DNA from 3 places in the Pallidibacillus thermolactis genome. Region 2 is predicted to be linked to each of the others. Evidence: predicted binding sites of a transcription regulator. Region 2 holds the regulator's gene; each other region holds the start of a gene.
What was found. Region 2 encodes LexA, which represses DNA repair genes until DNA is damaged. Its sites were predicted from a motif close to CGAACATATGTTCG; they were not measured.
Positions count from the first base shown of each region.

Region 1: the regulator LexA is predicted to act here: its motif matches at 1,956-1,969, upstream of uvrB (excinuclease ABC subunit UvrB).
Region 3: the regulator LexA is predicted to act here: its motif matches at 1,864-1,877, upstream of OEV82_RS13360 (Y-family DNA polymerase).

Region 1 covers NZ_JAOUSE010000003.1:57,922-61,215, forward strand. The annotation lists gene uvrB (excinuclease ABC subunit UvrB) at 1-1,858, opposite strand, end outside; gene OEV82_RS01980 (DUF2198 family protein) at 2,050-2,301, opposite strand; gene OEV82_RS01985 (MMPL family transporter) at 2,675-3,294, opposite strand, start outside.
Region 2 covers NZ_JAOUSE010000060.1:7,171-10,464, reverse strand. The annotation lists gene ribE (riboflavin synthase) at 1-88, shown strand, start outside; partial or broken gene ribB (3,4-dihydroxy-2-butanone-4-phosphate synthase) at 129-716, shown strand; gene ribH (6,7-dimethyl-8-ribityllumazine synthase) at 811-1,281, shown strand; gene lexA (transcriptional repressor LexA) at 1,627-2,247, opposite strand; gene OEV82_RS14065 (hypothetical protein) at 2,424-2,603, shown strand; gene OEV82_RS14060 (YneB family resolvase-like protein) at 2,639-3,294, shown strand, end outside.
Region 3 covers NZ_JAOUSE010000053.1:7,298-10,591, reverse strand. The annotation lists gene OEV82_RS13365 (YolD-like family protein) at 87-425, opposite strand; gene OEV82_RS13360 (Y-family DNA polymerase) at 494-1,753, opposite strand; gene hisC (histidinol-phosphate transaminase) at 2,049-3,110, opposite strand; gene hisIE (bifunctional phosphoribosyl-AMP cyclohydrolase/phosphoribosyl-ATP diphosphatase HisIE) at 3,126-3,294, opposite strand, start outside.

The sequences.
Region 1 (3,294 bases), on a different contig from region 2:
TCTTCGACATCTTGCCATATTTATCAGCAATCGTATATTCTTCTTGTTCTTCAGCAGCAATGGTTGCCTTAATAACATCATGAACAGCTTTTTTAATCGTCTTCGGTGTGATGCCGTGTTCTTCATTATACTTCACTTGAATTTCCCTACGACGTCTTGTCTCACTGATCGCTTTTTCCATCGAATCAGTAATATTATCAGCATACATAATAACACGACCATTCGCATTTCTCGCAGCACGCCCAATGGTTTGAATAAGCGAACGTTCGGATCGTAAAAATCCTTCTTTATCGGCATCTAAAATGGCAACAAGTGAAACTTCTGGAATATCCAGGCCTTCACGAAGTAAATTAATTCCAACGAGGACGTCGAACTTACCAAGTCGAAGATCCCGAATGATTTCCATCCGTTCTAACGTCTTGATTTCCGAATGCAAATATTGAACTTTAATTCCGGCGTCTTTTAAATAATCTGTTAAATCTTCCGCCATCCGTTTTGTTAACGTCGTTACCAATACCCGCTCATCTTTTTCAATCCGATCTTGGATTTCGTTCATTAAATCATCAATTTGACCTTTTATAGGACGCACGTCAATGATTGGGTCAAGAAGTCCTGTAGGACGAATAATTTGTTCAACCATTGTCGGGCAGTGTTCCAACTCATAAGGACCCGGTGTAGCTGAAACATATACAATTTGGTTAATCCGCTCTTCAAACTCTTCAAATTTAAGTGGACGGTTATCCAATGCAGATGGTAGGCGGAAACCATGATCTACTAACACTTTTTTCCGGGCTTGATCCCCGTTATACATCCCTCGAATTTGCGGTATTGTCACATGAGATTCATCTACGACTATGAGAAAATCATCTGGAAAATAATCGAGTAATGTATACGGTGTTGCCCCTGGCGGTCTTAACGCTAAATGACGTGAATAGTTTTCAATACCTGAGCAAAAGCCCATCTCCCTCATCATTTCTAAATCATACTTTGTTCGTTGTTCCAAACGTTGAGCCTCTAACAGTTTCCCCTCGTCACGTAGTTCTTGTAAACGTTCTTCCAATTCCTGTTCAATATTCGCAATCGCCTTTTTCATAATTTCTTCCCTTGTTACATAGTGAGAAGCAGGATAAATGGCAACATGCTCGCGGTCTCCTAAAATTTCCCCAGTCAACGCATCCACTTCACGAATTCGGTCGATTTCATCGCCGAAAAATTCTACTCGTAGACAATGCTCATCCCGGGAAGCAGGGAAAATTTCCACAACATCGCCTCGAACACGGAACGTTCCTCGGTGAAAGTCAATATCGTTTCGTTCATATTGAATATCAACTAATTTTCGAAGCAATGCATTGCGATCAATTTCCATCCCTACACGGAGAGAAAGTACTAATTCTCGATATTCTTCAGGTGAACCTAAGCCGTAAATACAAGACACACTAGCGATAATAATAACATCGTTTCGTTCAAATAAGGCAGATGTCGCTGAATGCCTTAATTTATCGATTTCGTCATTAATACTCGCATCTTTTTCAATATATGTATCTGTTTGTGGGACATAGGCTTCAGGTTGATAATAGTCGTAATAAGAAACGAAATACTCGACAGCATTATTTGGAAAAAATTCCTTAAATTCACTATACAGTTGACCTGCTAATGTTTTGTTGTGAGCAATAACTAAAGTCGGTTTGTTTACTTCTTTAATAACATTTGAAATCGTAAATGTTTTTCCTGTACCTGTTGCACCGAGTAATGTTTGATGTTTTTTTCCGCTTTTAATCCCTTCAACTAATTGCCTGATTGCTTCAGGCTGATCACCTTGAGGCGTATAGTCTGACACTAACTCGAATTTTTTATCCAACTTTTGCATCCGAATCATCCTCATTTTCAAATTTTACCGACACAGCTATTCGATGGTTATATTGTAACAAACTATATTTAAAAATACTACTATTATGCGAACGAACATTCGATTTTATAAGACAAAATAACTAGAAAATAGATTTCACCAAAACAAAAAACGCCCTTTGGTAATCGTTAGGCGTTTACAATCTAAGCACTTTTGTTCTCAAAATGATATTTTTCAATCATCTGTTTTGAATACCATAAACCGATCGTTAACGATGCCGCATCGGCAATTACAACAAACAAACCTTCTGTATAACCTTTATAAGCCGAAGCAATAATTAATGCTAACGTTAAAAGAAGTCCTACTATATAGTTATATGTAACCCTTGAAAACAATATCACTAATAATCCTGGTAAGATGAGCGCAGCAACCACTTTCGTTATCAATTGAATCACCTCAATTGAATTAATATTATAAATATTTTATCACATTTTATCCACATTTGTATTTATTCATGCTTACTAATACGAAAAATTTAAATAAAAAATAATCAGTAAATGGATAATATTGGGGATATTTTAAAGAAAACGCTTTACTTTTCCACAAATTTTGTGGATGAATATCATATGCTTGTGGATATTCTCAAAGTTGTAAGAGGAAATTAAGACGATTATTTATACATTGCATTGTGGATTTGTGGATTAAGTTATTCACAATATGTGGGTAAGTTGAATAATATTGTGAATTACAAAAAAATGTCTGACCGTATTCATTTTTTCACTAGAGCAAATCTAGGATGAAAATACGGTACAGACATTCAGCAATCATCTATTCTTTATTCTGTTCGATAAATGGCCACCAATTGGCTTTTCCAAAGATTTTTACCATTACAGGGATAAACAATGGTAACATAACGACGGAATAGAGAACAAGACCAGTAATCACAATGGTTGCAATTTGTAATAACGATAGTACGCCACTCGGCATCATCGCTGCAAAGGTTCCACCAAGGATAATAACAGCTGAGATGATAACTGTACCCATTTTACTCATGGCTACAATCATTGCTTTATCAACCGATTCACCACGATACTCATTAAATCTTCCCATTAAGAATATACTGTAATCCACACCAAGTGCCATTAAAATGACGAAGGAGAAGAATGGTACAGCCCAGTTTAATCCTTCATATCCTAACAAGTTTACGAAAACAAATTCAGTAAAGCCCATTGTTGTAAAATACGTAATCGCTAACGATGCAATTAAATAAAGCGGCATTATGAGTGATTTGAACAGTATAATCAACACAAGACCAATACCGATTAACATTAATATCACTGTTCGAGAAAAGTCTTGATCCGAAATAGTTGATAAATCATTGTGCATGCTGGTTACACCAGCCACTTCAACATGAGCATTTTCCAATTTTGTATCGTGAACGGCCCGTT
Region 2 (3,294 bases):
ATATTTGCATACTTTTATACAAAATAAAAGAACAACAACCAATTCAAAAGGTATTACAATGGATTTTTTAAAAGAAAATGGATTTTAATCAATACGTTCTTTGTATATTTATCGAGGAGTGAAATCCAATGTTCAATTCGATAGAAGAAGCATTAGAAGATTTAAAACAAGGAAAAATAATTATTGTCGTTGACGATGAAAACCGTGAAAACGAAGGTGATTTTCTAGCTTTAGCAGATTTTGCGACCCCTGAGACGATAAATTTCATGGCAAAAGAAGGAAGAGGATTAATTTGTACGCCGATTACCGAAGAGATCGCTAATCGTTTAAATTTACATCCGATGGTAGAAAATAATACCGACACAAAACAAACGGCTTTTACAGTTTCGATCGACCATAAAGATACAACGACGGGGATTAGTGCGTTTGAACGCTATCATACGATCAAAAAAATCCTTGACCCACAAAGTAAGGCAACCGACTTTAATAGGCCAGGGCATGTGTTCCCTTTAATTGCAAAAAATGGAGGAGTTTTAAATCGTCCTGGTCATACAGAAGCTGCCATTGACTTTGCTAAATTAGTTGGGGCAAACCCGGTCGGTATTATTTGTGAAATAATGAATGATGACGGATCAATGGCACGATTGAATCATCTTATTGAAATGGCAGAACGATTTCAATGTAAATTAGTATCTATTGAACAATTACAACGATACTTATTAAAACAACTAGTTTAGTTGTTTAAAATTTATAAAAATTATTCTTTTTTCATTTATGAATGTTAAGATATTTATAGAAGGAGAGATAGAAGTGAAAAAAGTGTATGAAGGAAATTTGATTGGAACAGGACTTAAATTGGCGATCGTCGTATCGAGGTTTAATGAATTTATCAATGGACGGTTATTAACGGGAGCAGAAGATGCTTTAAAAAGGCATGGTGTGGAAGATGAAAATATAGAAATATACTGGGTACCGGGTGCATTTGAAATTCCACTAACAGCACAAAAATTAGCAGAATCTAAAAAGTTCGATGCTGTCATTACTTTGGGGACCGTTATTAGAGGTGCAACTCCACATTTTGATTATGTTAGTAATGAAGTAGCAAAAGGTGTAGCTAGTGCAAGTATGAAAACAGGTGTCCCGATTATTTTTGGCGTTTTGACAACAGATACTATTGAACAAGCGATTGAACGTGCTGGTACAAAGGCGGGTAATAAAGGATATGATGCAGCTGTAACAGCAATTGAACTTGCAAATTTATATAAAGAGATCGCAAATTAATAGAATATTTTTATATCGTAAGAATTGTTTTTTATATGAATTTAATTGTAAAGGGAGGTCGAGGATAAAACGAGTCGAAAATAAGTTAAAAAAGCCTCTGAACCGAGTATTTGAGGGCAAAACCCGAGTGTAGAACTGTCTTTGAATATGTTTAAAAATAACTTGGTGATAGTGGTTTATTAAAATATTTTAATAGAAATATATATAAGTTCAACGGTAAAAACTATCACTAACACTAATTATTAAGATGGTGCGGATATATTGCAATAAGATAAAAGTATTTAAAAATCCTTAGCTGCGTCGAGCAGTTAAGGACTTTTTAATTACAATGGTTAAATTATATTTTTAATAAATGTGGCGATAAACTCCAATGACCTTTCCTAATATTTTTACATTTTCTACAATAATAGGAGCCATTGTTGAATTTTCTGGTTGTAATCGAATATAATCCTTCTCTTTATAAAACCGTTTCACTGTAGCTTCATAATCTTCAGTCATAGCTACTACGATATCTCCATTTTCGGCATTGTTTTGTTGACGGACAACGACATAGTCCCCATCTAATATACCTGCTTCAATCATACTATCTCCCATTACTTCAAGCATGAATACTTGATCACCGCTAGGTGCTAACTTTTCAGGCAAAGGAAAGTATTCTTCAATATTTTCAACAGCAGTAATCGGTTGTCCAGCGGTTACACGACCTACGATTGGCACTTGGCGAACAGGTACTTCTGGTTCAGTAATTTCTCTTCCATCTAAAACTTCAATTGCCCGAGGTTTCGTTGGGTCTCTACGGATTAGACCTTTACTTTCCAAACGCGCTAAATGACCATGAACAGTAGAACTAGACGATAGACCGACAGCTTCACCAATTTCACGAACAGATGGCGGATAACCTTTTTCACGAACTTCTCTTTTTATAAAATCTAGTATTTCTTGTTGTCGTTTTGATAATTTGGTCATATTTTCCACCTCGCAAACATATTTTTTAATAGTATATCATGACGGACAGATGTTTGACAAACGTAAGTTCGAGAAAAATACGAACAAATTTTCGTGATAAATATTGACACAAATATATGTTCGTATTATAATTTCTTTAACAAAAAACGAACAAATATTCGGTTGGGGTGGTTATCATGATCTTACAAAGACTCTGGAAAAATTATTGTTATGTTATTCTATTAATAATCATATCTATCATTTTTAGTTTCGTTTATGTCTTTACAATGTCTGAGAGTCATATTGAACAGGAAAACCAAGATTTTGAAAACCAACATATTGACTACGCAGTTGAATGGAAAAGTTCAATGAAATAAAATAGAGATAAGATCTTGAAAAAGTAGGTGTTTATTTGCAAGCAATTATATATTGTCGTGTCAGTACGGAAAAAGATACACAAGAGTCTTCATTACAAAGGCAAGAAGAAGAATTAATTTATTTAGCAAATCAACATAATTTCCAAGTCGTTAAAATTGTCAAAGAACAAGCAAGTGGTTATGATTTAGATCGACCAGGAATATTGGAAGTTATGGAACATTTAGAAAATATGGATGACCGCATTTTATTAATTCAAGATGAAACAAGATTAGGAAGAGGGAACGCCAAAATAGCTTTATTACATGTACTAATTAAGTTGGGGGTAAAAATCTATACAATATCAGATAACGGAGAGTTACAAATTTCCGATGCAGATTCAATGGTTTTAAAAATTGTTGCCCTTGTCGAAGAATATCAAAGAAAATTACATAATATAAAAATAAAAAGAGGAATGGAACGAGCTGTTGAAAAAGGTTATCGACCTGAACTGAACTTATCAAATCGAGGAACGAATGCAGGTCGCGAACGGAAAGAAGTTCCAATTGAAGAGATTGTGCGCCTAAGAGATAAAGGGTTAACATTTCACGATATTGCTGCTACATTACGTGGGTTCGGTTATCACGTATCAAAGGCGACAGTTCACCGCAGATATCAAGAATATAAACTAGATGAGCATAAAATGGAAAAATC
Region 3 (3,294 bases), on a different contig from region 2:
GAGTTTTTACGTTTTGTCTATTATTTTTTAAACAGTACACAAATGTTATTTTTCTGAAATTCTTTGTGTACTGTTTTTTTATAAAATTAATCTACTAAATCAATATCGTTAATTTGTTTTAACGAGATTTCATGAATTTCCCCCTTTTCATCAATCAACTGCAGCTCTTTTATTATAAGATCATAGGAATGAATGGTACCTGTTACAACTTCATAATGATACTCATTATTGTTATAGTGATAAACAGCTACTTTTTGCTTCAATTCGATAGCTCGCTTCATCGTTTCGTTCATTTCCTCTAATTTTTGTTCGTCTATTTCTTTTGGTTTTTCCCACATATCTTCATTTGCCCAATCCCGTAGCATTTTAACATGTTCCGGCAACATTAAAGATGTCCATTTGATGCGACCACGATCACGAATCATTGTCTTATCCTCCTTTCCCATTTCTTTTATTTCAGTGGTTATAGGAATGAAAAAGAAACGGTTATGTTTTATGCTTTATGACCACCAACAAGTTGCGCTCTACGTCTTGTCGTACCCGCTTCTGTATACGAAACAGCCCTTAATATTGAATCAGAACCAAATCGTTTTCGAATGCCATCAACGGTATAACCTAATTTTTTTCTTTTCCATAGGTTTGGTTCAAAAAGATTGAGTTGAACATTTTCATCAGGACTAATATTGGAAAGGGAAATCGCGATTTGTCGCACTGTTCGACCATCATAAAACCGATCAAACAATTCAACACAAATTCGATAAAGATCCATTGTTATATTCGTCGGTATATCGATTGTTTTGGCACGATTAAATCCACCGCCTAGCTCTTCATGACTATAACCTATTGTGAGCGTAATGGTTCGTCCGACACACCGATGATTTCGTGCTCTCCTTGCCACTTCTTCACACATTTCCAAAATAACCGTTTTGATTTCTGTGACTTTTTTATAATCTCGCAGTAATATTTGGCTTTTCCCGAAACTAATTTGCCCATCCATAATCGGTGCACCAATTTCCGACAAATCCACCCCCCAAGCATGGTAATACAATTGGTTACCCATAATACCAAATTTCTTTTCAAGTTTGTCTAAATCGGATTGGGCGAGCTGACCAACTGTAAAAATCCCCATACTATTTAGGCGTTTTTCCAAACGTCGGCCAATTCCCCACATTTCACTCAATGGTGAAACAGGCCACAGTTTTTTCGGCACATCTTCATAAGTCCATAGAGCAATCCCTTTATGTTTTGCTTCCAGATCTAAGGCTAACTTTGCCATTAGCATATTCGGACCAATACCAATGGCACATGTTAATTGAAACTCACGCATCAATTCATCTTTAATTTTTTTTGCAATCTCAAGAACATCTCCCCATAAAACATCAGTGCCGTCCACTTGAAGAAAACTTTCATCGACACTATAAATATGGATTGCTTCCTTTGGAACATAACGGTTGAAAAGCCGAGTAATTTCTGTTGAAACCCGTAAATAAGTTGCCATTTTGGGCTCGATCAGATGAATTCGAGGGTCCTTTGGAATTTCAAAAAGTCTTGAACCCGTTTTAATCCCGTACTCTTTTTTTAAACGTGGGGAAGCGGCTAATACAATACTCCCTTCCCTGTCTTTATCCCCTATAACCGCCACTAAACTTTCCAACGGATCAAGGCCAGCCATCACTGCAGCACAACTTGCATAAAAGCTTTTAATATCAATACATAAAATATGCTTACTTGGCAACTTTTCATAATCAACCATGTTTTCCTCTCCTTTCATGTCAGTGACTTTAGAGGAGTTTCAAATTCAATTCGTTACATTGTTCATAAACAGAACGTTTGTTTGGTATAAATTATATGTTTTATTTTATGCGAATATACGTTCGAATTCAACTTCCTTTTTTTACCATAAGTAAAATCAGAATTTGTTATTTATGTTATAAACGTTGTACTTTTGAACATATAAAAGCAAAAGATGAAAAATTAATTTTAAAAATAAAAATGAGACTTTCTTAGTTCTAAGAAAAGTCTCATTTTGTATTCTCTAGTAAAAAATATTAATTTTGAACAATAGATTTAACAGCTTGTATGAAAGAGTCCATTTCAGTTTCGGTGCCAATAGTAACCCGAATAAACTGATCAATCCGCATTTTTTTAAAATACCGGACGTAAATGCCTTGCTCCTTTAATTTTTCATAAATATGTTTAGATGGAACTGTGTCATGACGAATAAATAAAAAATTCGCCTTTGAATCTAAAACGTGGAAAGATAAGTTTTTTAATTCTTTAGCAACGCGTTCCCTTGTTGCCATAATTTTTTCACGAGTTTCGTTAAAATAGTCGACATCTTCAATAGCGACTTTACCAGCTGCTAAAGAGAGACGATCCAATGTATAAGAATTAAAGGAATTTTTAATCCGTTCTAATCCTTCAATTAACTGTTCATTACCGAGAGCAAAACCAATTCGCATTCCTGCTAGAGAACGGGACTTTGATAAAGTTTGAATGATCAGTAAATTTTCATACTTAGGAATAAGGGATACAGCTGTGTCTCCACCAAAATCAATATAAGCCTCGTCAACAATAACGACCTTTTCACGATTATGTTTTAAAATTCGTTCAATGCTCTCTAATGTTAAAGCAATACCGGTTGGTGCATTCGGATTCGGAAAAATAACTCCACCAGGTGCATCATAGAATTGTTCTACTGGTATCGTAAAATCCTCTGTTAGTGATATTTCCCGATAATTTAAACCATATAAATTGGCATAAACAGGATAAAAGCTATATGTAATATCTGGAAACAAAATGTCTCGACCCGGATTGAAAAAGGCTAAGAAAGAAAAAGCTAATACTTCATCAGAACCATTGCCTACAAATACTTGCTTTTCATTGACATTGAAATATTTCGCTATTGCCTGTTTTAGATCATCTGCCGTCGGACTCGGATACAATTTTAAATCTTCATTTATATGCTGTCTAATTGCGTCTAGTACCTTTGGAGACGGGGGATATGGATTTTCATTCGTATTTAACTTAATAACGGAAGTAGATCTTGGTTGTTCCCCGGGGACATATGGTTCGATTCGCTTTGTTATATGACTCCAATATTTACTCATATTCCACTCCCCCCATTACATATTTAACGCTTTTCCATCTTTTCCGGTTTGTTTTCGTTTATTCATTCGTTTTCCTAATTCTTTTCTCACATCATCGATAGTAATGCTTTTTTCAATCATTAAAACGATCGAATGATACATTAAATCGGCCAATTCACTAACGAGTTCCTGACGATCAGTATTC